DNA from 2 places in the Pseudoalteromonas sp. CH_XMU1449-3 genome. Region 2 is predicted to be linked to the other one. Evidence: predicted binding sites of a transcription regulator. Region 2 holds the regulator's gene; the other holds the start of a gene.
What was found. Region 2 encodes NrdR, which represses ribonucleotide reductase genes. Its sites were predicted from a motif close to AAACACNANATNTNGTGTTT; they were not measured.

Region 1: nrdA (class 1a ribonucleoside-diphosphate reductase subunit alpha) is a predicted target of NrdR. The motif match lies at 4,943-4,962, and genes of this name have one in related genera.

Annotation. Positions count from the first base shown of each region.
Region 1 is NZ_JAYMDY010000008.1:200,232-212,440, reverse strand. Features, by position in the region: gene serC (3-phosphoserine/phosphohydroxythreonine transaminase) at 1-346, opposite strand, end outside; gene gyrA (DNA topoisomerase (ATP-hydrolyzing) subunit A) at 416-3,112, opposite strand; gene ubiG (bifunctional 2-polyprenyl-6-hydroxyphenol methylase/3-demethylubiquinol 3-O-methyltransferase UbiG) at 3,289-3,999, shown strand; gene WA256_RS12180 (HAD family hydrolase) at 3,999-4,673, shown strand; gene nrdA (class 1a ribonucleoside-diphosphate reductase subunit alpha) at 5,066-7,351, shown strand; gene nrdB (class Ia ribonucleoside-diphosphate reductase subunit beta) at 7,422-8,552, shown strand; gene yfaE (class I ribonucleotide reductase maintenance protein YfaE) at 8,552-8,824, shown strand; gene WA256_RS12160 (YaeQ family protein) at 8,821-9,348, opposite strand; gene WA256_RS12155 (TonB-dependent receptor) at 9,503-11,914, shown strand; gene glnS (glutamine--tRNA ligase) at 12,000-12,209, opposite strand, start outside.
Region 2 is NZ_JAYMDY010000018.1:54,279-66,487, forward strand. Features, by position in the region: gene glyA (serine hydroxymethyltransferase) at 159-1,415, shown strand; gene nrdR (transcriptional regulator NrdR) at 1,524-1,973, shown strand; gene ribD (bifunctional diaminohydroxyphosphoribosylaminopyrimidine deaminase/5-amino-6-(5-phosphoribosylamino)uracil reductase RibD) at 1,976-3,115, shown strand; gene WA256_RS17825 (riboflavin synthase) at 3,120-3,773, shown strand; gene ribBA (bifunctional 3,4-dihydroxy-2-butanone-4-phosphate synthase/GTP cyclohydrolase II) at 3,816-4,931, shown strand; gene ribH (6,7-dimethyl-8-ribityllumazine synthase) at 5,037-5,501, shown strand; gene nusB (transcription antitermination factor NusB) at 5,517-5,927, shown strand; gene thiL (thiamine-phosphate kinase) at 5,972-6,946, shown strand; gene WA256_RS17850 (phosphatidylglycerophosphatase A family protein) at 6,943-7,428, shown strand; gene WA256_RS17855 (ligand-binding sensor domain-containing diguanylate cyclase) at 7,462-10,548, shown strand; gene WA256_RS17860 (MBL fold metallo-hydrolase) at 10,614-11,666, opposite strand; gene WA256_RS17865 (LysR family transcriptional regulator) at 11,774-12,209, shown strand, end outside.

The DNA of each region.
Region 1 (12,209 bases), on a different contig from region 2:
CAACTGCAGTGAATTTTGCCGCTTCTGAAGTAGCCCCTTTAGACCATACACCGTTTTCACAGTACACAGCTGGCTTATCATCAAGGTGAAGGTTCAGTGGTACAGCACTGAATTGACCACGGCCACCGCCGTGCATAAATAACACTTCAAACTCATCGCTAATATTCATTAAACGACGCAGGCTTGCTTCACATTTAGTGGTAAGCGCTAAAAAGTCGCTGCTGCGATGGCTAATTTCCATCACAGAGACACCTAAACCTTGCCAATCTATAAATTCTTTTTGTGCTTTTTGCATAACTGCCGGCGGTAGCATTGCCGGTCCTGCACAAAAATTATACTTAGTCATTACTTTGCCTCATTCCAGTAATTATAGTGCGGATAAAAAAAGCGGCCGAAGCCGCTTTTTAAATCAATGTTATTCTGAAGGTGGGTTATCACCCGTTTCTTCAGTATTGGTATCGACTACTTCAACGGCCTCGCCTTCGATGGCTTCAAGCTCATCAACTTCGATTTCTTCGATACGTTGTAAACCAACTACTTGCTCTTCGTCAATAGTTCGTATCAAAATAACGCCTTGAGTATTACGACCAACCGTAGAAACCTCGTTTACACGGGTACGTACTAAGGTACCGCGATTCGAGATAATCATGATTTCGTCGTTATCGTCAACTTGTACTGCACCAACCACAGCGCCATTACGCTCGCTTACTTTGATTGATACAACACCTTGTGTTGCACGGCTCTTCGATGGGTAATCTTCAAGTGCTGTACGCTTACCGTAACCGTTTTCTGTCACAGTTAGGATTGCACCATCTGACTTAGGTACGATTAACGACACAACGCGTTGGTCGTCAGCCATCTTAATACCACGAACACCTGTTGCTGTACGACCCATTGGACGTACACCTTTGAAGCGGATTTCTGGGTTACCGTTTTCGTCTAGAACTGGGTTACCATTTTCATCAACAACTTCTGTCTCTTCTGCTTCTTTAAAGCGAACAACTTTACCAGCATCAGTGAATAGCATGATTTCATTCGTGCCATCAGTGATATCAACACCAATTAGGCTATCGCCTTCATTTAGGTTAACAGCGATGATACCGCTCGCACGTTGACGGCTGTATGCTGTAAGTGGTGTTTTCTTAACTGTACCAAACGCAGTTGCCATGAAGATGTATTTATCTTCTTCGTACTCACGTACTGGTAAGATAGCAGTAATACGTTCATCAGCTTCAAGTGGTAATAAGTTAACAATTGGCTTACCACGCGCTGCACGGCTTGCTAATGGTAACTGATATACTTTCAACCAGTATAAGCGACCTGCTGTTGAGAAGCACAGGATTGTATCGTGCGTGTTAGCAACTAACAGACGTTCGATGAAGTCTTCATCTTTCATCTTCGTTGCTGATTTACCTTTACCACCACGACGCTGTGCTTCGTAGTCAGATAATGGTTGATACTTAACGTAACCTTCATGAGAAAGCGTTACAACAACGTCTTCTTCATTGATTAGGTCTTCAAGGCTAATATCGTGAGCAGCTGCACTGATTTCAGTGCGACGTTCGTCACCATATTGCTCTTTAATTTCTACTAGCTCGTCGCGGATAACTTCCATTAAACGCTCTGGGCTTGAAAGAATATGTAAAAGCTCAGCAATTAGATCAAGTAAGTTTTGGTACTCGTCTAAGATCTTCTCATGCTCAAGACCTGTTAGTTTGTGTAAACGTAGGTCTAGAATTGCTTGTGCTTGTTGCTCAGATAAATAGTACTGACCGTCACGGATACCTAAATCAGCCGCTAACCAATCAGGGCGTGCTACGTTATCTTCACCTGCTTTTTCAAGCATTGCTTTAACAGTGCCTAGTTCCCAAGGACGTGCTGTTAGTGCAGCTTTTGCTTCTGCTGGTGTTGGTGACTTACGAATAAGTTCGATAATTGGGTCGATATTCGCAAGGGCAATCGCTAAGCCTTCAAGCGTATGAGCACGGTCACGGGCTTTACGTAAATCGAATACGGTACGACGTGTAACAACTTCACGGCGGTGTACGATAAACGCTTCAAGCATTTCTTTTAAGTTGAAACACTTAGGTTGGTTGTTATCAAGTGCAACCATGTTCATACCAAACACAGTTTGTAACTGAGTTTGTGCATATAGGTTGTTTAAGATTACTTCACCAACATCACCACGTTTGATTTCGATAACGATACGCATACCGTCTTTATCTGATTCGTCACGTAGTGCGCTAATACCTTCAATCTTCTTATCTTTAACAAGCTCTGCGATCTTTTCAATAAGGCGTGCTTTGTTAACTTGATAAGGGATTTCGTGAACGATGATTGTTTCACGACCGGTTTTTTCGTCAACTTCGATTTCAGCGCGAGCACGGATATATACTTTACCACGACCGGTTAAGTACGCTTGCTCAATGCCTTTTTTACCATTGATAATCGCCGCAGTCGGGAAATCTGGACCTGGGATATATTCAATAAGGTCAGCAATTGACATATCAGGGTTTTGAATAAGCGCTAAACAACCATTGATAACTTCTGTTAAGTTATGAGGTGGAATGTTTGTCGCCATACCAACCGCGATACCCGAAGAACCATTTACTAATAAGTTAGGTACTTTAGTAGGTAATACGTCAGGAATTTGCTCAGTACCGTCGTAGTTCGGTACGTAATCAACCGTTTCTTTTTCTAAATCAGCTAATAATTCATGTGACATTTTCGCCATACGGACTTCCGTATAACGCATTGCTGCCGCAGAGTCACCGTCAACAGAACCAAAGTTACCTTGGCCGTCAACAAGCATGTAGCGTAATGAGAAAGGCTGCGCCATACGAACGATAGTGTCATATACCGCGCTGTCGCCATGTGGGTGGTACTTACCGATTACATCACCAACAACACGTGCTGATTTCTTGTAAGGTTTATTCCAATCATTATTGAGTTCGTTCATTGCAAATAGAACGCGGCGGTGAACTGGCTTTAAGCCGTCACGTACGTCTGGCAATGCACGTCCTACGATTACACTCATCGCGTAATCAAGGTAGGAGTTTTTTAATTCATCTTCAATATTGACTGGCAGAATTTCATTGGCGAGATCAGTCATTTGATTTCACATTCCTTCAGTATTGACTCATTAAGAGGCAAACCGCCGTCTTAAGAGCTTTAGTTATTATTTCCAGACCATGCTATCACAATTTATTTAGATTTACAGGCGCTAAATCTTTGCGATTTATTAATTTCCCCCTATATAATGGCCTCAGATTAACGAGGAAGTTTTTTATGACCGAGCATCAAAATGTAGATAATGCAGAAATTGCAAAGTTTGAAGCCATCGCAGAACGTTGGTGGGACCGCGACGGAGAGTTCAAACCCCTTCATGAAATAAATCCTCTACGTTTGGATTTTGTCGCTGATAAAGTAGGCGGCTTATTTGATAAGGAAACCTTAGATGTTGGCTGTGGTGGCGGCATCTTAAGTGAAAGTATGGCGCGTATGGGCGCTAAAGTAACCGGTATCGATATGGGCCAAGAGCCACTCACCGTTGCTAAGTTACATAGTTTAGAAACAGGCGTACCTGTTGATTATATAAAAGTACCTGCAGAGCAATTCGCTGCTGAGCACCCTGCTCGCTTTGATGTAGTGACTTGTATGGAAATGCTTGAGCATGTTCCAGACCCTGCTTCTATTATTCGTGCTGTAGCAGAACTTGCTAAACCGGGCGCCGATGTATTCTTTTCAACATTAAATAAAACACCAAAAGCTTATTTGTTTGCTATTGTCGGTGCTGAAAAGCTTTTGAAAATGGTACCTGAAGGTACACATGACCATAAAAAGTTTATTAAACCTGCACAGCTTATTGCATGGGCAGAAGAAGCGGGATTAAAAGTACGCGCCAGTACCGGCCTTCATTATAACCCGTTTTCTAAACAGTACAGCTTAAATGATGATGTAAGTGTTAATTACATCCTGCACTTTGAGAAACTAGCCTGATGAGTGGTGTGCAAGCACCCTCTATCGATTTTGATGCGTTTATCTTTGATTTAGATGGCACACTACTCGATACCGCGGATGACTTAGGTGGTGCATTAAACCGAGTGTTAGCAGATGCTAATGTGGCGCCTGTTGCTGAGCATGTTTATCGCCCTGCAGCTTCTAACGGTGCAAATGCATTATTAGAAGTGGGCTTTGGTGATAAATGGCCTGAACTTGAACAACTCGCCTTGCGTCAGCAGCTTCTTGACTACTACGCCGAAGATATTGCTGTGCACAGTAAATGTTTCAATGGCATAGAACAGCTTTTAATTGCACTTGAGCAAAACAATATTAAGTGGGGCATTATGACTAATAAGCCCGGCTTTTTAACTAAGCCCTTAGTGCAAGCTATTCCCTCTTTGCGTGATGCAAAGGCGGTTGTGAGTGGCGATACATTAGCAGTATCAAAACCATCACCGGATCCACTATTACACACCGCTGAGATCTTAGACGTTGATCCGAGCCGTTGTTTGTATATCGGTGATGCTGAACGTGATATTCAAGCTGCAAAAGCGGCCAATATGTACAGCGCAACAGCGTTATGGGGTTATATACCCAGTGTAGATGCCGCACTTGGCTGGCAAGCGGATTTCAATTGGCAAACGCCGATTGATGGTTTTAACCATATATAGTGTTATTTGATAACTGAAACACCATATATTGTGATTTGATTTACTTTTGAGCATTCATTGATGATAAAAAAATCAGTCAAAATTTATTTTTAAAAACGGTAAATTTTCTGGATCTTTTGTTGATTTCTACAAATTTCGTCGTCTATGAATGTTCAAAGGTTAATGGTCACTAACACAATGCGTTTATCCAATAGTTATCCACAAAATGGGGCAATTCTATCCCTTGCAAAACAGCGCAGACCACACTATCTTGTGATCTGCAATTTAAACAACACCAGATATTGTGGCTAAATGTTATTCAATTAGATCACCCTGGCGTTTAATAATAATAATTACATAAAGAATACCTTTGTCTTTACAACTATAATTTCCCAAGGAATACAGGCAAAACTATGAACCAACAGCTATCTGTAAGCAAACGTGACGGCCGTAAAGAGTCACTTGATCTAGATAAGATCCATCGCGTGATCGCTTGGGCCGCAGAAGGTCTAGAGAATGTGTCTGTCTCACAAGTTGAATTAAAATCACATATTCAATTTTACGACGGCATTCGTACCGATGACATTCATGAAACAATCATCAAAGCTGCAGCTGATCAGATCTCTAAAGATACGCCTGATTACCAATACCTAGCTGCTCGCTTAGCTGTATTCCATTTACGTAAAAAAGCGTACGGTCAATTTGAGCCACCACGCTTATACGATCACATCACGAAATTAGTTGAAGACAAGCGTTATGATCAACACCTACTTGTTGATTATACCGAGCAAGAAATTGACGAGTTAGATGCTTACATCGATCACAACCGTGACTTAAACTTCAGCTACGCTGCTGTAAAGCAACTTGAAGGTAAGTATTTAGTTCAAAACCGTGTTACTGGTGAAATCTACGAAAGTGCACAGTTTTTATATATCTTAGTTGCTGCAAGCTTATTCTCTGATTATCCAAAAGAGACACGCCTTGATTACATCAAGCGTTTTTATGATGCAGTATCTACATTCAAAATTTCATTACCTACACCTATCATGGCTGGTGTACGTACCCCTACACGTCAGTTCAGCTCATGTGTACTTATTGAATGTGGTGATAGCCTAGATTCTATTAATGCAACATCGTCTGCGATTGTTAAATACGTTTCACAACGTGCGGGTATTGGTATTAATGCCGGTCGCATCCGTGCGCTTGGTAGCCCTATTCGTAACGGCGAAGCGTACCACACAGGTTGTATTCCGTTTTATAAGCACTTCCAAACAGCAGTTAAGAGCTGTTCACAAGGTGGTGTTCGTGGTGGCGCAGCAACACTGTTCTACCCACTTTGGCACTTAGAAGTTGAAAACCTACTTGTTCTTAAGAACAACCGTGGTGTTGATGATAACCGTGTACGTCACCTTGACTACGGTGTGCAGTTCAATAAATTAATGTATAGCCGTTTAATCAAAGACGATTACATCACATTATTTAGCCCTTCAGATGTACCAGGTCTATACGATGCGTTCTTTGAAGATCAAGCAAAGTTTGATGAGCTATACATCAAATACGAGCAAGACGAGTCAATTCGTAAAAAACGTATTAAGGCGATTGAGTTATTCTCAATGTTTGCACAAGAGCGTGCGAGCACAGGTCGTATCTACTTACAAAACGTTGACCACTGTAATACGCACAGCCCGTTCATCTCGACTGTGGCGCCAATTCGTCAATCTAACTTATGTTTAGAAATTGCATTACCAACTAAGCCACTTAGCAATGTAATGGATGAAGAAGGTGAAATTGCACTTTGTACGCTGTCAGCGTTTAACTTAGGTGCAATTGAATCACTTGACGAATTAGAGGAACTTGCTGAACTTGCAGTACGTGCCCTTGATAACTTACTTGATTTCCAAGACTACCCTGTTCCTGCGGCGAAAAACGCGACTATGGGTCGTCGTACGCTAGGTATTGGTGTTATTAACTACGCATACTACTTAGCGAAAAATGGTAAGCGTTACTCAGATGGCAGCGCAAATGCCCTAACTCACAAAACATTTGAAGCAATTCAATATTACCTAATGAAAGCATCAAATGAGTTAGCGAAAGAACGTGGTGCGTGTCCTAAATTTAACGAGACAACGTATTCTCAAGGCATTATGCCAACAGATACTTACAAACGTGACCTAGATCAGTTCTGTGATGAGCCTCTTCACTTAGATTGGGATTCATTACGCGAAAGCATTAAAGAGCACGGTATGCGTAACTCAACGCTATCTGCCCTTATGCCTTCAGAGACATCATCGCAAATCTCTAACGCAACAAATGGTATTGAGCCACCACGTGGTCATATCAGCGTTAAAGCAAGTAAAGATGGTATCTTAAAGCAAGTAGTGCCAGATTATGAAAATCTGAAAGATAACTACGAGCTACTGTGGGATATTCCTTCAAACGATGGTTACCTACAACTGGTTGGTATTATGCAAAAATTCGTTGACCAAACGATCTCTGCAAACACTAACTATGATCCATCTAAGTACGAAGGCGGTAAAGTACCTATGAAGGTGCTATTAAAAGACCTACTGACTGCGTATAAACTTGGTGTTAAAACCCTGTACTATCACAACACACGTGATGGTGCATCAGACTCTCAAGATGAGTTAACACCTGAGGTAGAAGATGACGGTTGTGCAGGCGGCGCTTGTAAAATCTAATTAAATTAATAACATAACAAAAGCGGGCTCATTAGCCCGCTTTGTCCTGACTGTTTTTTGAGAAATCACTATGTCATATACAACTTTTAGCCGAAATCATAATAACCAATTACAAGAACCGATGTTTTTCGGCCAAACGGTAAACGTGTCACGTTACGACCAACAAAAGTACCCTATCTTCGAAAAGCTAATTGAAAAGCAACTTTCGTTCTTTTGGCGTCCTGAAGAAGTTGATGTAAGTAAAGACCGTCTTGACTTCCAAGCGTTACCAGAGCACGAAAAGCACATCTTTTTAAGTAACTTAAAATATCAAACGCTACTTGATAGTGTGCAAGGTCGTTCGCCTAACGTTGCGTTACTACCTATTGTGTCTATTCCTGAGCTAGAAACTTGGATTGAAACATGGGCATTTAGTGAAACTATTCACAGCCGTTCATACACACACATTATTCGTAACGTTACGCAATCTCCTGAACTTATCTTTGACGATATCGTAAGCAACGAGAAAATCAGTGAGCGTGCTGATGCGGTAACTAAGTATTACGATGATTTAATAAACATGATTTCTGTTTACAACCTATATGGTGAAGGTAAACATGTGATCAATGGTGAAGAGGTTAAAGTCAGCTTATTTGATCTTAAAAAGCAACTTTACCTAGCAATGATGTCGGTTAACATCTTAGAAGCGATTCGTTTCTATGTAAGCTTTGCTTGTTCATTTGCTTTCGCTGAGCGTGAATTAATGGAAGGTAATGCAAAAATCATCAAGCTAATCGCCCGTGATGAAGCGTTACACTTATCTGGTACACAGCACATCTTGAACATTATGCAAGAAGGTAAAGACGACCCAGAAATGGCAATCGTTGCGGCACAATGTCGTGAAGAAGCAATTCAGATGTTTGTTGAAGCAGCAGAACAAGAAAAAGATTGGGCAGAATACCTGTTCAAAGATGGTTCTATGATTGGTCTTAACAAAGATATCTTATGCCAATACGTTGAATACATCACTAATGCACGTATGACTGCAGTAGGCCTACCTGCACAGTTTGAAAGTAAGAGTAACCCTATTCCGTGGATCAACTCTTGGTTAGTATCAGACAATGTTCAAGTTGCTCCACAAGAAGCTGAAATCAGCTCTTACCTTGTTGGTCAAATTGACTCTCAAGTTGATGCATCTGACTTTGGTGACTTCGACCTGTAATGAGCTCAAACAAAACTGCAGAGGTTATCCTTGCAGGAACAGACAGCCAGAATCTTGAATTTGATTCTGGCTGTTCATCTCTCCTTGAATGCCTAGAACAAAACAAAATAGATGTCCCCTACCAATGCCGTGAAGGTTATTGTGGCGCTTGCCGTGCAAAATTAATCGAAGGTAATGTGAGCTATAATCAAGAGCCACTTGCGTTCGTGAGAGCTGGCGAAGTGTTACTGTGTTGTAGTAAACCCAATGGGAAAGTAAAAATTGAGCTTTAATGCCAAATAAGCTCACTGGTTTGGTAGAAATTTTCTTTATCCGACACACTCACCATTTGCTGATCAATCGTAACATCCCACTGTAAGTTTTTAGTTAGATGACTCGCTAATTCCTCAATAAAGCTGTTATCAAACGCAATTAAATGACCATTATTGATAAGTTCAAACTGGTGTTCATTTTCTTTAAGCCAATCATTGTTTAAGGTTGTCACGACCCATAGTTCATCGACCCGCTTAGCGATTTTGTTGAGCTGTAAAATATCTGGTTGGTCAACAGCAAGCCATGTTTGATAGTGGTCATCAAGCGCTTTTATTGATACATCTGGTTCAGCATGACTGAACCTTGCATTCAATATGGCTGTTTCGTTGTGTGAAAATAAGCAATAACTTAAAAGCTTGAGTACAAAGTGTTGATAGCTTTCACGACGGTCACAAGCAGTGGTAAACACCTCTTTGTGATTACGGTGCTCTCTTAAATCAGCAATGGTAAAATTTGCTTTGAATACCCTATTTTTATCAGACATAAGATTTGGCCATCTTGGTGTAACAGTCTAAGTATAGTGTATGGTGTTAAAATCGCGACTTAAGGTGAAGTTATAGTATAACGTTATTGCAGTAAAAAAATTGCGGTGTTATATTATATCACCACACTCAACAACAAACTTAGAAGTAGTAATGATGAAACAAGTTTCAATTCTTTCTAGTGCTGTTGCCGCTGCGCTGTTTTCTCAATCAACAATGGCTGCTGTGATCACAGGTCAAGTATTAGATAAAAACCAAAAACCTATCAGCAATGCTGAAATACATGTACACGGCAAATCACAAAGCGTTGTCACTGACAAACAAGGTCAGTTTAGAATTGATGTAGACAGTAAAGGTCAGCTTCACATCAGTAAAAACAATTTCATCGATAAGCGTGTTGCTATTAATGGCGAAGACCAAAATGTTGTGGTTACGCTTACACCAACATCAGTTGAAACTGTTGTTGTTTATGCATCAGCACTTCATAAAAATAGTCTTGAAATGATTTCGCCAGTGAATGTTTTAGCCGGTGATGAGTTAAAAGATAAAGCAAAACCGACATTAGGCGAAACACTAAAAGGTTTACCAGGCGTTAATGCAAGCTACTTTGGCCCAGTTTCATCAAGTCCAATTATTCGTGGTTTAGATGGTCCGCGTGTAAAGATCACCCAAAATGGCCTTGATAGCAGTGATGCATCACGTATTGGCCCTGACCACGCAACATCAAATGATAGCCTAGCAGCAGAGCAAATCGAAGTACTTCGCGGCCCTGCTACCCTACTTTATGGCTCTGGCGCTATCGGTGGTGTGGTGAACGTTGTTGATAACCGTATTCCTACCGATAACATCGAGTCTTTAACCGGTGCTGCACAATACACACACGATACAGTATCAAATACCAACACCTATGCTGCAAAACTTGAAACCGGTAATGATGGTTTCAACTTCCATTTTGATGGTACAAAGCGCAAAGGTCACGATTATGACACGCCAAACTTTGAGCTCCCTGAAGAACATGAAGAGCACGAGGAACATGAAGGTGAAGAGCATGAAGAACACGAAACAGCTAACAGCGTAGAAAACACCTTTATCGATAGCCAAACAGTTAACTTTGGTACTAGTTACGTGGGCGATCATCTAACGCTAGGTGTGTCATTCGGCCGCATCGAAACAGATTACGGTATTCCTGCTCATGAGCATCATCATCATGAAGAAGAAGAGGAAGATCATGATGAACATGAAGGTGAAGAAGAGCACGAAGAATCAGTATTTGCACAGCTAGAGCAAGACCGCTGGCAAGGTTACATGAGCTATGCACTTCATGATAACTGGATTGAAAATATCTCACTACGCGTTGGCTACACAGACTACAAACACGCTGAAATTGAAGATGGTGCAGTGGGCACGGTGTTTACAAACAAAACAACCGAAGCACGTGCAACCGTTGAGCACAAGTTAGGCCTTTGGCACGGTATGGCTGGTTACCACTACACTGAGTCTGACTATGATGCAGATGGTGAAGAAGCCTTTACGCCAGCAAGTGTCACTAAAACAAACGCGTTATTCGTTCTTGAAGAGCGCCAGTTTGGTGATGTGACCATTGAGCTAGGTGCACGCCTTGAAGATTATCAAATCGATTCTGCTGTAAGCATGGCTGAGCATCATCACGATCATGAAGAGGAAGAAGAGCACCATGACGAAGAAGAAGCTGAAATCATTAACTACAGTGAAGATTTCACAAACCTAAGCTTATCTGCAGGTGCAATTTGGCAATATCAAGAAGGCCAAAGTGTTGCTTTAAGTGTATCTCGTTCAGAACGTGCGCCGCTGAGTGCTGAATTACTTTCAAACGGTATTCATATCTCAACAGGTACTTACGAGCTAGGCCTTGGTTATCATATTGAAGATGGCGAAATTCATTTTGAGCCAGAAGATATCGAGCAAGAAACTGCAACGAACTTTGATTTAAGTTTCCGCCGTTTTATTGGTGACTTTGGTTACACAGTTAACTTCTTCTATAACGACATTGAAAACTACTACTACCAGCAAAATACCGGTTTAGTTTTCGACGAAGAGCATGGCTTAGAATCAGCAGCTGATGCAGATGAAGATGCAATGGCGGTTTACCAATTCACAAGTAAAGATGCGAAATTATACGGTATTGAATTTGACGTACATTATCAAGTGACGCCAAGTGCGCTAGTTAAAGTGTTTGGTGATTCAACAACGGCTAAGCTAAAAGATGATGAAGGTTACTTACCGCGTATTCCGGCTAATAAACTGGGTTCTGAATTACAGTACACAGTTTCTGATTGGAAGTTTAGCCTAACCGGTACTCATTATTTTGAGCAGTCTGACATTACTGCTTACGAGACAAAAACTGATGGTTATACCCTGTTTGATGCATCAGCTAACTACCAACTTGACTTAGGTCCTGTTGATACACAGCTTTATATTAATGTTGACAACTTAACCGATGAACTTGGTTTCGTACACAGCTCATTCATTAAAGAAAAAGCACCACTACCTGGTCGTAACTTCAGCTTGGGTATTCGCGGTTATTTCTAATCGCTTTTAATAGTTATAAAAAAACCCTTTCACTTTTAAAGTGAAAGGGTTTTTTATTAAGCATAGAAACTAAATAGATTAGCTATCAGCCCTTTTGTTCAATCTTCGCCCATGAATCACGAAGACCCACAGTTTGATTGAATACTAATGTTCCTGCTTTGCTATCACGACAGAAGTAACCTGTACGCTCAAACTGGAAGCCCTGCTCTGCTTGTGCATTTGCAAGTGATGGCTCAACTTTCGCATTTTCAAGAACCACAAGTGATTCAGGGTTTAGTGTTGCGTTAAAGTCTTC
Region 2 (12,209 bases):
TTGTTATGTATCAATAAAAAAATATCATTATTAAAACACTGTGAAATAAATTCAATCCCTGTTTAAATATGTTCATCTTTACAAGATAGGCAAAAGTGCGTTTTAAGCGTACAATACAGCCTTTAAAAAACACCATACACGTTGCCTTAGGAGACCCCATGTTAGAACGTAGCATGAATATTTCGGATTTCGATCCAGAGTTATTTGCAGCCATCAATAAAGAGACGGCTCGTCAAGAAGAGCACATCGAACTGATCGCGTCTGAAAACTACTGTAGCCCACGCGTACTTGAAGCGCAGGGTTCTCAGCTTACCAACAAATATGCTGAAGGTTACCCAGGCAAACGTTACTATGGCGGTTGTGAGCATGTTGACGTTGTTGAGCAATTAGCAATTGACCGTGCAAACGAATTATTCGGCACAGATTACGCTAACGTTCAACCACATGCGGGTTCACAAGCAAACGCAGCTGTTTTCCAAGCTCTTCTTCAGCCGCACGATACAGTACTAGGTATGAGCTTAGCTCATGGTGGTCACTTAACTCACGGCTCACACGTTAACTTTTCTGGTAAAACGTACAATGCAATTCAATACGGCCTAAACGACGAAACTGGCGAAATTGATTACGCTCAAGTTGAAGCACTTGCATTAGAGCACAAGCCAAAAATGATCATCGCTGGTTTCTCTGCATACTCAGGCGTTGTTGACTGGGCTAAATTCCGTGAAATCGCTGATAAAGTAGGTGCATACTTATTCGTAGATATGGCTCACGTTGCTGGCCTTATCGCAGCAGGTGTATACCCAAGCCCAATCCCTCACGCACACGTTGTTACAACAACAACTCACAAAACATTAGCAGGTCCTCGTGGCGGTCTAATCGTTTCTGCATGTGGTGATGAAGAGATCTACAAAAAGCTAAACAGCGCTGTTTTCCCTGGCGGTCAAGGTGGTCCTTTATGCCACATCATCGCTGCTAAAGCAGTTGCTTTCAAAGAAGCATTACAGCCAGAATTTAAAGCGTACCAAGCACAAGTTGTTAAGAACGCACAAGCGATGGTTGAAGTACTGCAAGAGCGTGGCTACAAAGTTGTTTCTGGTAAAACAGACAACCACTTATTCCTTCTTGACCTAATCGACAAAGATATCACAGGTAAAGATGCTGACGCGGCACTAGGTAACGCAAACATCACTGTTAACAAAAACTCAGTACCAAACGACCCACGTTCACCGTTCGTAACGTCTGGTCTGCGTATTGGTTCTCCGGCTATTACTCGCCGTGGTTTCAAAGAAGCTGAGTCAAAAGAGCTTGCTGGCTGGATCTGTGACGTACTAGACAACATCAACGATGAGTCTGTACAAGCAGAAGTAAAAGAGAAAGTTAAAGCTATCTGTAAAAAATTACCAGTTTACGCTTAATTACTGGTTAAACCGTAATTAAGATAACAATAGCGTTGTTTTTTGCTATTATAAAGGCCGCTTACTAAGCGGCCTTTTTTTGTTTTTTATAAACGGAAGTTGAACCCTATGCATTGCCCTTTTTGCACCGCAAAAGATACTAAAGTAATTGATTCTCGACTAGTTGGCGGTGGTCACCAAGTGAGACGTCGACGTGAATGTAACGAATGCCATGAGCGCTTTACCACCTTTGAAGGCGCTGAACTTGTGATGCCAAGAGTCATCAAGCAAGACGGTAGCCGTGAACCATTCAATGAAGACAAGTTACTGAATGGCTTGCATCGCGCTTTAGAGAAACGCCCAGTGAGCACTGAGCAGGTCGACGAAGTCGTTAACATCATTAAATCTCAACTTCGTGCTACGGGTGAGCGTGAAATCTCTAGCCATTTAATTGGCGAATGCATCATGGAGTCACTAAAGAAACTCGACAAAGTAGCCTATGTTCGCTTTGCATCGGTTTATCGTTCATTTGAAGATATTCGCGAGTTTGGTGAAGAAATCGCTCGTTTAGGTGATTAATCATGTCGTTTACAGAGCTTGATACTGCTTACATGGCGCGTGCCATTGAGCTTGCTAAACTAGGTCGTTTTACTACGACGCCAAACCCGAATGTTGGCTGTGTTTTGGTTAAAGATGGCGAAATAGTCGGTGAAGGGTTTCATCAATTAGCAGGGCAGGGCCATGCTGAAGTGAATGCCTTGGCTGTAGCTGGCGACAACGCGAAAGGCGCCACTGCATATGTGACTTTAGAGCCTTGTAGTCATTATGGACGTACTCCACCTTGTGCCGAAGGTTTAAAAGCCGCGGGTGTTAGCAAGGTGATTGCCGCTATGGTTGACCCAAACCCTGCGGTGAGTGGTCGCGGCCTACAAATTTTAGCTGACGCCGGTATTAGCGTTGCATCTGGTTTACTTGAGCAACAAGCGCGCGATTTAAATAAAGGTTTTTTAAAGCGTATGGAATCTGGATTGCCATATGTGACTTGTAAAATGGCATGTAGTTTAGATGGTAAAACCGCGCTAAATAACGGCCAAAGTAAATGGATAACAGGCCCTAAAGCGCGCCAAGATGTGCAAGCATTTCGTGCGCAAAGCTGTGCTATCCTTACCGGTGCAGACACCGTTATTACTGATAATGCCAAACTTAATGTCCGTGTTGATGAGTTGCCATTTACCATGCCAACCTCGTTGCCTTTGCGCCAACCAACCCGAATCATTATTGACTCACAAAACAGGTTAACGCCTGAGCTTGCGTTATTCAGCATCGAGAGCCCGGTGATAATTTTTACCACTTCGCTTGATAATCACACCAAGTGGCCTCACTTTGTTAAACACGAAGTGGTGCCAGCAAATAACAATAAAGTTGATTTATCGGCGGTTTTAAAGCGTCTTGCTGAACTACAATTTAATCATATTTGGCTCGAAGCGGGTGCAACCCTTGCTGGGGTGTTCGCAGAGCAAGATTTAATTGACGAATACATTGTTTATATTGCCCCTAAGTTAATAGGTGATATGGGCAAAAGCTTACTAAACTTTGCAGAAGTCACCATGATGAGTGATATCACTGAACTGACCTTTACTGATACAGTGATGATTGGCGACGATATTCGCTTAACAGCGATAAAAGCAAAGCAAGCCACAGACATTGAAAATAAAGAGTAGCACTATGTTTACTGGAATTATTGAAGCAACAGGTAAAATTGTTGAACTAACACAAAAGCAAGGTGATCTAGCTATTCGTATTCAAAGCCCTAATTTGGATATGAAAGACGTCAAGCTCGGTGACAGTATTGCCACCAATGGTGTGTGTTTAACGGTTGTCGCTAAACATAGCGATGGTTTTAGTGCTGACTTATCAAACGAAACAATCAGCTTAACTGGGTTTGCACATTATAAAAAAGGTCAAACAGTTAACCTCGAAAAAGCCATGCAACCGGTTTCTCGCTTAGGTGGGCACTTAGTGTCAGGCCATGTTGATGGTATTGCGACTGTCGAAAGTATTAGTCCCAATGCTCGTGCAACCGAGTACTGGTTAAGCACAGACAATGATTTAATGAAGTACATTCCGTACAAAGGTTCGGTGTGTATTGATGGCATTAGCTTAACCGTCAACGAGGTTGAGCAAAATCGCTTTAAGCTGACAATTGTTCCGCATACTGCAGAGCAAACAACGATTGCAGAATTTCAGGTGGGGACTCAGGTGAATTTAGAAGTTGACCAGATTGCTCGCTATTTAGAGCGCCTAATTAAAGGCGCTGAACAACCTTCCCGTTCAGACATATCAATGAGCTTGCTAGCACAAGCTGGCTTTATTAAATAAGCAAAGATACGTCACTATTAATCATACTCTCATGGGCACATTATGAATTTACACAGCGCGCAAGAAATTATCGATGACATTAAAGCCGGTAAAATGGTTATTTTAATGGACGATGAAGACCGAGAAAATGAAGGCGATTTAATTATCGCAGCAGAGCACATTAGTGCTGATGCTATCAATTTTATGGCAACACATGGCCGTGGTTTAATTTGTTTAACAATGACACAAGAGCGTTGTCAGCAGTTAGAATTACCACTTATGGTGAAAAATAACGGTGCTGCTTTTTCAACTAACTTCACAATGTCAATTGAAGCGGCGAAAGGTGTAACTACAGGTATTTCAGCGGCCGACCGCGCACGTACCGTTCAAGCTGCAATCGCTAAAGGTGCCGTGCCGAGCGATATCGTACAGCCAGGGCATATTTTCCCAATTATGGCGCAGCCTGGTGGCGTGTTAACACGTGCAGGTCATACTGAAGCGGGTTGTGATTTAGCGCGTTTAGCGGGTCTTGAGGCGTCATCTGTGATTGTTGAAATCTTAAACCCAGATGGCACCATGGCGCGTCGCCCTGATCTTGAAGTATTTGCAAAAGAGCATGACTTAAAGATTGGCACCATTGCAGATTTAATCGAATACCGAAACCTAAACGAAACCACCATTGAGCGCGTTGCTAAATGTAAACTGCCAACAGATCACGGTGAGTTTGATTTAGTGACCTACAAAGACACCATTGATGGTCAGCTTCACTATGTTTTACAAAAAGGTGAAGTATCGAAAGACGAACCAACGTTAGTACGTGTTCACTTACAAAGTACCTTTAACGACATTCTATTATCAGATAGAAGTGCTGATCGTAGCTGGGGCTTATCAGATGCTATGGCTTATATCGCTGAGCACAACGGTGTGCTTGTTATCTTGGGTAAACAAGAGTCAACAGAAGACCTAGAAGCAACCGTTAAAGCCTTTGCCGCTGAAGATGCTGGCGAAAATGTGAGTCATCGTAAATTCCAAGGTACATCGCGTACTGTGGGTGTGGGCTCGCAAATTTTGGCTGATTTAGGTATTGAAAAGATGCGCTTAATGAGCCGTCCTAAGAAGTACCATGCGTTATCTGGTTTCCACTTAGAAGTGGTTGACTATGTTGAGCCACAGTCTTAGTTAGGGAAAACAGATTTACTAGGCTACTTTTATATTTTTGTGGTATTATGCGCCGTAATTTTTGCGCAATCGCAACCGCTTAAACTTATTTTTTAGGGTTATTAAATGAAAATTATTGAAGGTAACAAATACGCACCGGGCAAAAAATTTGCCATTGTCATTTCTCGCTTTAATGACTTTATTGGTAGCAGCCTATTAGCAGGTGCTGTTGATGAGCTTAAGCGCACAGGTGGCGTATCTGAAGACGACATTACAGTTGTTTACGTACCAGGTGCCGTTGAATTACCTTTAGCAGCGAAACGCGTTGCAGCAAAGAAAGAACACGATGCAATCATCGCTTTAGGCGTAGTGATCAGAGGTGGTACACCACACTTTGATTTAGTCGCTGGCGAATCAAACAAAGGTCTTGCGCAAGTATCTCTTGAGTATGATATCCCGGTTGCATTTGGCGTATTAACCACTGAAAGCATTGAGCAAGCAATTGAGCGCGCAGGTACCAAAATGGGTAACAAAGGCGGCGAAGCTGCTTTAGGTGCGCTTGAAATGGTTAATGTGTTAGACAAAATTTAAGTTTAAGGAATCTCTGTGAAACCAGCAGCAAGACGTAAAGCACGTATCTTAGCACTTCAAGCCGTATACTCTTGGCAGTTAAGCGGTAACCCAATTGCTGATATTGAACAGCAAATGTTAATTGAAAATGATGTGACTAAGATCGACGTCGAATATTTCAAAGACCTAGCACGCGGTGTTGTTGTTAACTGTAAGCAATTAGATGAAATCGTTGCACCACATTTAGCACGCCCAGCTGATGAGTTAGACATGGTCGAAAAAGCAATTTTACGTCTGTCTGGCTATGAGCTGAAATTCCGTGAAGACGTACCTTACAAAGTGGCAATCAATGAAGGCATTGAGCTTGCTAAGATGTTTGGTGCTGAAGACAGCCATAAGTTTGTCAACGGTGTACTTGATAAAGCAGTGAAAGAACTGCGTAAGTAAGTAACCCCGTAAAGGAGAGCCGGCTTGGGCCGGCTTTTTTGTGTATGAAGGAATTTGAACTAATCAATCGTTACTTTAAGGGGCGTGGCATTATTCGCCGTGATGTGAACCTAGGTATTGGTGACGATTGTGCCTTAGTAACTGTGCCTGAAAACTGTCAATTGGCGGTAACAACAGACACCTTAGTTGCGGGCGTACACTTTTTTGATGACATCTCTGCGCGTGCCCTTGGGCATCGAGCTTTAGCTGTTAACTTAAGTGATCTTGCGGCAATGGGCGCTGAACCTACGTGGATTTCGGTAGGCCTTACGTTGCCTGAAGCAAATATAGAGTGGCTTGAAGAGTTCACTGAAGGCATGCATGAGATTGCAGAGTACTTCAATGTGCAAATCATTGGTGGTGATACCACTCAAGGCCCTTTAACCATTACGATTTGCGCTAAAGGCATCGTGCCTGAAGGCAAAGCACTGCGCCGTAGCGGTGCTAAAGTTGGCGATTGGATTTATGTAACAGGTCCATTAGGAGATGCTGGTGTAGCCATTGAAGCCCGTAAACAAGGCCTCGATATCGCCCCTGAACACTTAAGCTATTTAAATAATCGTTTTGATTATCCGACTCCACGTGTTGCAGCTGGTCAGGTTCTGCGAGGCGCTGCCTCTGCAGCAATTGATATTTCCGATGGATTATTAGCTGACTTAGGCCATATTTTAGCGCTATCGCAAGTTAGTGCGGTGATCAATGTTGATAAAGTGCCTGTTTCTGATGCATTAAATTCGTCGATTCCACGTGCAGAGCAATTTGACTACATTTTAAATTATGGTGACGACTACGAGTTGCTGTTTACTGTGCCAGAAAGCAATAAAAGCATGGTTGATATGAAACTGCGCCAATATGGTGTTGAAGCAAGTTGTGTAGGTCAAATTAAAAGTGGCGAAGGTGAGATTGAGCTATTACTTGATGGTGAGCAATTTAATTATCAAGGTAAGGGCTTTCAGCACTTTACGAAGGAGCCGGTTTGAGCAGTAACCGATTATTCAATTTAAAACGCCCACACCAATTTTTTGGTTTGGGTTTTGGCTTAGGCCTTGCCCCTAAAGCACCTGGCACCTTTGGTACCTTTGCTGCCTTGCCATTTATTTTTACTACTATGTACTTTCCGCTGTGGTTACAGATTGTGTTTGCAGTCGTGATCAGTGTATTTGGTATTTGGGCGTGTGGTAAAACAGCAGATGACTTAGGGGTACATGATCATCCAGCCATTGTTTGGGATGAAGTTGCTGGTTATTATATCACCATGATTGGTGCTGCACTGAGTTGGCAGTCACTGTTGGTTGGTTTTTTATTGTTCCGCTTTTTTGATATCGCTAAACCAGGTCCTATCAGAATCCTAGATAGACGTTTACACGGTGGCTTGGGCATCATGGCTGATGATATTTTAGCAGGTATATTTTCATTAATTTGTGTTCAAGCCTTGTTTAAAGCAGGCTATTTGCCTTTTTAAACGATGAGTTAAGTGTTACTTGGTGGCAAGTATATGATGCGATTTCTAGTTGTCTGTTTGTTGATGCTTTGCAGCACGCCTGCGTTTGCATCTATTACTGACTATGTCGTCAAACAGTGGAACATCCAAAATGGCTTGCCATCGCAATCTTTAAAAAGCATTGCTCAAGATGAGCAAGGTTATATGTGGTTGGGCACTCAGTTTGGCTTAAGTCGCTTTGATGGTAACACCTTCACTAACTTCAATACGCAAAACAGCGATTTCCTACCAAGTAATGGTATTAATAAGCTCTTAGTTGATAGTACTGGGTTACTTTGGGTTGGTACCAAAAATGGCTTGGTAACACTTGATCCTAAAACCATGATGTCGCAAACCTTTAATGTTAAAGGTCCGGTTCGCGATATTCTTGAAGACTCCAAAGGCAGTATTTGGATTGCAGCGAATGGCCTTTATTACGTTGCTCGAAATCAAGTCACGCTTAATCAAAACTCCGCACTAATCGTGCCGGTATCTAATGCCACTGCTATTACGCAAATTGTGGGTTCAGTGAGTCAAATGGCATTGTCGCCAGAAGGTATTTGGCTGGTTAATGAGCGTCACTTATTGCGTTTAACCAATACCTCTTCTGACTTTGCAAAGTTACGATTAGAGCTGACTGCCAAAGTTTCATTACCTGAGCGTTTAGCACAAACCATTATTCATGACATGGCTTGGCTAGAAGGGAATTTATACCTTGCCTCCGAGCTGGGTGCTTACTTTCTTGACTTAGATGACGAGCTGCGTCCATTCCCACTGCCAAATGCCAGTAATTCTGCCGTTTATAAGTTTATGAGCGACTCAGATGGGGCGCTTTGGATCTCGACCTATGGCCGATTGTTATTTCGTGATAACTCAGGAGATTGGCAATGGGTTGAGCCAAGCCAGCTCGATCAAAGCATTTGGTTTGCCGATATTTTCCGTGACAATCAAAATAACATTTGGCTGGCAAGCTTCAGTGAAGGCTTATGGCTTGCTCACGAAGGGCGTATTGAACGTCACTCAGCTATCTCAAATATGACCGAAGCGGTGATGGCAATTAGCCAAGCACCTGATGGCAAATTATGGGTGGCTAACCGCAGCGGTGTTGGTTACTTCGATTACAACAAGAATTTTGTAAATCAAATTCCGAGTAACCAGTTTGGTCGAGCAGCAGTGCACGACTTACAGTTTGACGGTGACCGTTTGTACATCGCAACAGGCCGCGGTGTGTTTTATTACGAAAACCAAAACTTGTATACGGTGCCGGGGCGAGCACTGCGCGATAACCCTGTATTCGCAATTAGTCGTTCTAGCAAAGGCGGTTTTTGGCTCGGTACTGGCCGTGGTATGTACCGCTTAAGCTACGGTGGTTTAACACCCTTTGCATACAATGCATTCTTAAGCAGTAAATTTATTACCTATGTTCTTGATGAGCAAAACTTTGGTTTAATTGGCACCAGTAAAGGGGCTTATTACTTTACCGACCGTGGTATTGAAAAAATTGGCGACCAAACCAGCTTAGAAAGTGCCTACGTTACCAGTATTTTGAATATCGAAGGGGTGGGGATATTAATTGGCTCACTTAACGATGGTTTATTTTATCGCAGTACCAAAGGTCAGTGGCGTCAGTTAGATGCGACAGATGGTCTGCCGTATGGCTCTATTTTTAGTCTTGTTTACGATAAGCAATTAAAACGTATCTGGGTTAGTACCATGAAAGGTGTATACCGCATGCCAGTCGAGCAGTTTGGTACTGATATCGAGAGCTTAAAAGTAGAACAAGTGATCTCATCGTTCGACCGTCAACTTGATGGTAAAGCAAGTCAGTGTTGTGCTGGCCTTGGCCATGACGCTGTAGCAGATACCGGTAACTCTATTTGGTACCCAAGCCTACAAGGTGTGGTAGAAATACCAAAGAGCGTTGAGCTTTTTGGTGTTCAAGCTCTTAAGCCTCGCATTGAAAGCTTGATCACGCCGCTTCGTCACTTAAGTACCGCAACTTTAGGTAATAAACCAGAGCTGCAAATTGATGAACGCGATGTAACGTTAAAATACACCGCGATTGATTATTATGCTCCTTCAAGTATTGAGTTCCGTTACCGTTTAAGTGGCTTAGACAGTGACTGGCGTTATGCCAATACTCGTCGTGAGGCAATCTATACCAACTTACCGCCGGGTTCGTTTTTATTCCAACTTGAAGCAAAACGCCGTGGTGAAGATTGGCAAAAAGCACGTCGTACTGAGTACAGCTTTGTAGTGCCGCGCCGTTTTGATGAGACTATTTATTTTAGACTCTTGATCACCAGTAGCTTTATTTTACTGTTCTACCTTGTATTTTGGGTATTTAGAGCGCAAGAGAAACGTAAGCAATTAGCCCTTGAAAGCTTAGTAACAGAACGTACCGTAGAGCTTCGAGAAGCTAACGATAAGCTTAACCAAGTAAATTCACAGCTTAAGCTAGTAAGTCACTCAGATGAGCTTACAGGTCTACGTAGCCGACGCTTCTTGTTTGATCAGCTCCCTAAAGATATCGAACACTTCCAGCGTAACTCGCAGTCATTGCAAGCGCAGGGTAAGTCGCTCGTTCTATTGATAATTAACTTTGATAACTTCAGTCGCATTAATGATGCATATGGCCCGCTCGCCGGCGATAGCTGCTTACAGCAAATGGCGACTTTATTGAATAGTCGTACTCAAGGTTCTGACTATGTTGCACGCTGGAGTGGCGATGAGTTTTTACTCTTACTACGTGATTTCAAACGCACAGCAATAGACAATTATGTGGCCGATTTATGTGAAGCAATTGCAGCAAACCCATTTAGATTACCGAATGGAGAATCGACCACTATTACTGCGTCGGTTGGCTGGTCTTTCTACCCATTACCTTTATTGGGTGGTCAAGTTATTGGTTGGGAAACCTCAGTTAACCTTGCCGATATTGCCCTGCACCAAGTGAAAAAGCGCGGTGGTGATGGTGTAGCAAACATAACCTTTGACGAGCAATTAGATGCCTTTGAGTTCGAGCAGAGCCACAATGTTGATCAACAGCTTAGTGCACTGCAAGCTAATGGTTTAGCCGATATTAAAATTTGGATGCGATAGGAGCGCCATACCGTGTTTCTGATAGGGCGCATCCTTAGCTATATTTTTATGGCTTTTAACCCTATTTATCGGTAGCTGTATAAGTATTCTGCTACCATTTCTGCGTTAGCAGGAACTGCAGTCTCAAAGCCATAGTAGCTGCCATATTTTGGACGAAGTGCATCCGTTGCTCGTTTTGCTATTTCACCGTACCAAGTTGGTAACATGATGGTGTGTGCATTTATCTTTGCGACATCAACCCCGTATCCAAAAGGTACTTCACCCATAGCTTTAGCAACCTCTTTTTTCAAATCAGCAATAAATTTTAGATGAAAAGCAAAGTCATCATGTGAGCCTATATTGCCATGTCCACCATTGAAAAAATCCCATTTTAATGCGTCTGCTGTTTTTAAGTTTTGCTCTAGATATGTGAAGCGCTCTGAGCCTGCAAAATTCCAAAAAGGAGGTTGATCTGCATTCAGTAAATCAGGGGCATGGAGTACACGTTCATTCACTAAAAGCCAAGCTGAGTGATCATCAGTATGTGCGGCATGTTCGAAGCCATGAAGTTGAACTTCTAAGTCTTCGAACTTAAAAGTATCGTTTGGCCAGTTAAGTACTTTTGTTGGTTTCTTTATGTTACTTCCCAGTAATTCCATTTTCTTATTTGTTGCTTTTGATGCAGTAATTTCAGGTTGTTCTTTTTGAGACTTTTTAAGTAACTTTAATAAATCATCTGCTCCTGAAATATGATCAGCATGGTCATGAGAATAGACAATTGCTGTTATAGGTTTATCGGTAATTGATCGAATAGATTTTAAAATTGGCTCTGCTCTTTGCTCTAATGGATCGAACAAAAGCACACCTTTATCACCGATATAAAAAATCGTGCCGTAGAACCCTGATTGATACCAATAAGTATTCTCTGTGATGCGCTGAAGGATATAAGGTGTTGTCATATTTAAGTTAAATAAATTTGCGACCTTTTCACCTGGAGCAAGAACTTTACTACTAGATTGTGGTACATAGTGAGCACCAACGGTTGAAGGAGCTTCAGCAACAGAACTCACTGCTGCTAAACTTGTAGATAATAAACTGAATAGAAATACTGATTTAGTAAAGCTATTTTTTATAGACATAATAGTCTCCGTTTGTTTTTAGTGTCCTTATTTTGTGCGATTGTATAGAGCGTTAATCTGTTGATAAACTGCATATTAGTTAATTAACTATTGCGCAACTTGAGATAATGGATCGAATAACAGCTGCAAAAGTGTTTATTGAAATAACTGAGCAGGGTAGCTTTACAAAGGCTGCAGCTAAACTAAATATGTCAACAGCAATGGTAAGTCGCTACTTATCTGAATTAGAGCAATGGTTCGGTACACGATTAATGCATCGAACTACCCGCGTGATAAGTTTGACGGAAGCTGGAACTGCAACTTTACCAGCGTGTCGTAAGATGCTTATGGCTGTTGCTGAAGCAAAGAATTTAGTCATCGAACAAACGAAAAAAGCCAAAGGTGTTCTTAGGGTTGCGACCTCTGGCTCATTTGCGGACGCATACCTTGTTTCTGCCTTAGTTGAGTTTCAAAAGCTACATCCGGAAATAGAAATTAGTTTATCTGTTGGCCATACAATATCTAATCTAGTAGAGGATAGGATTGATTTAGCAGTAAGAGTTA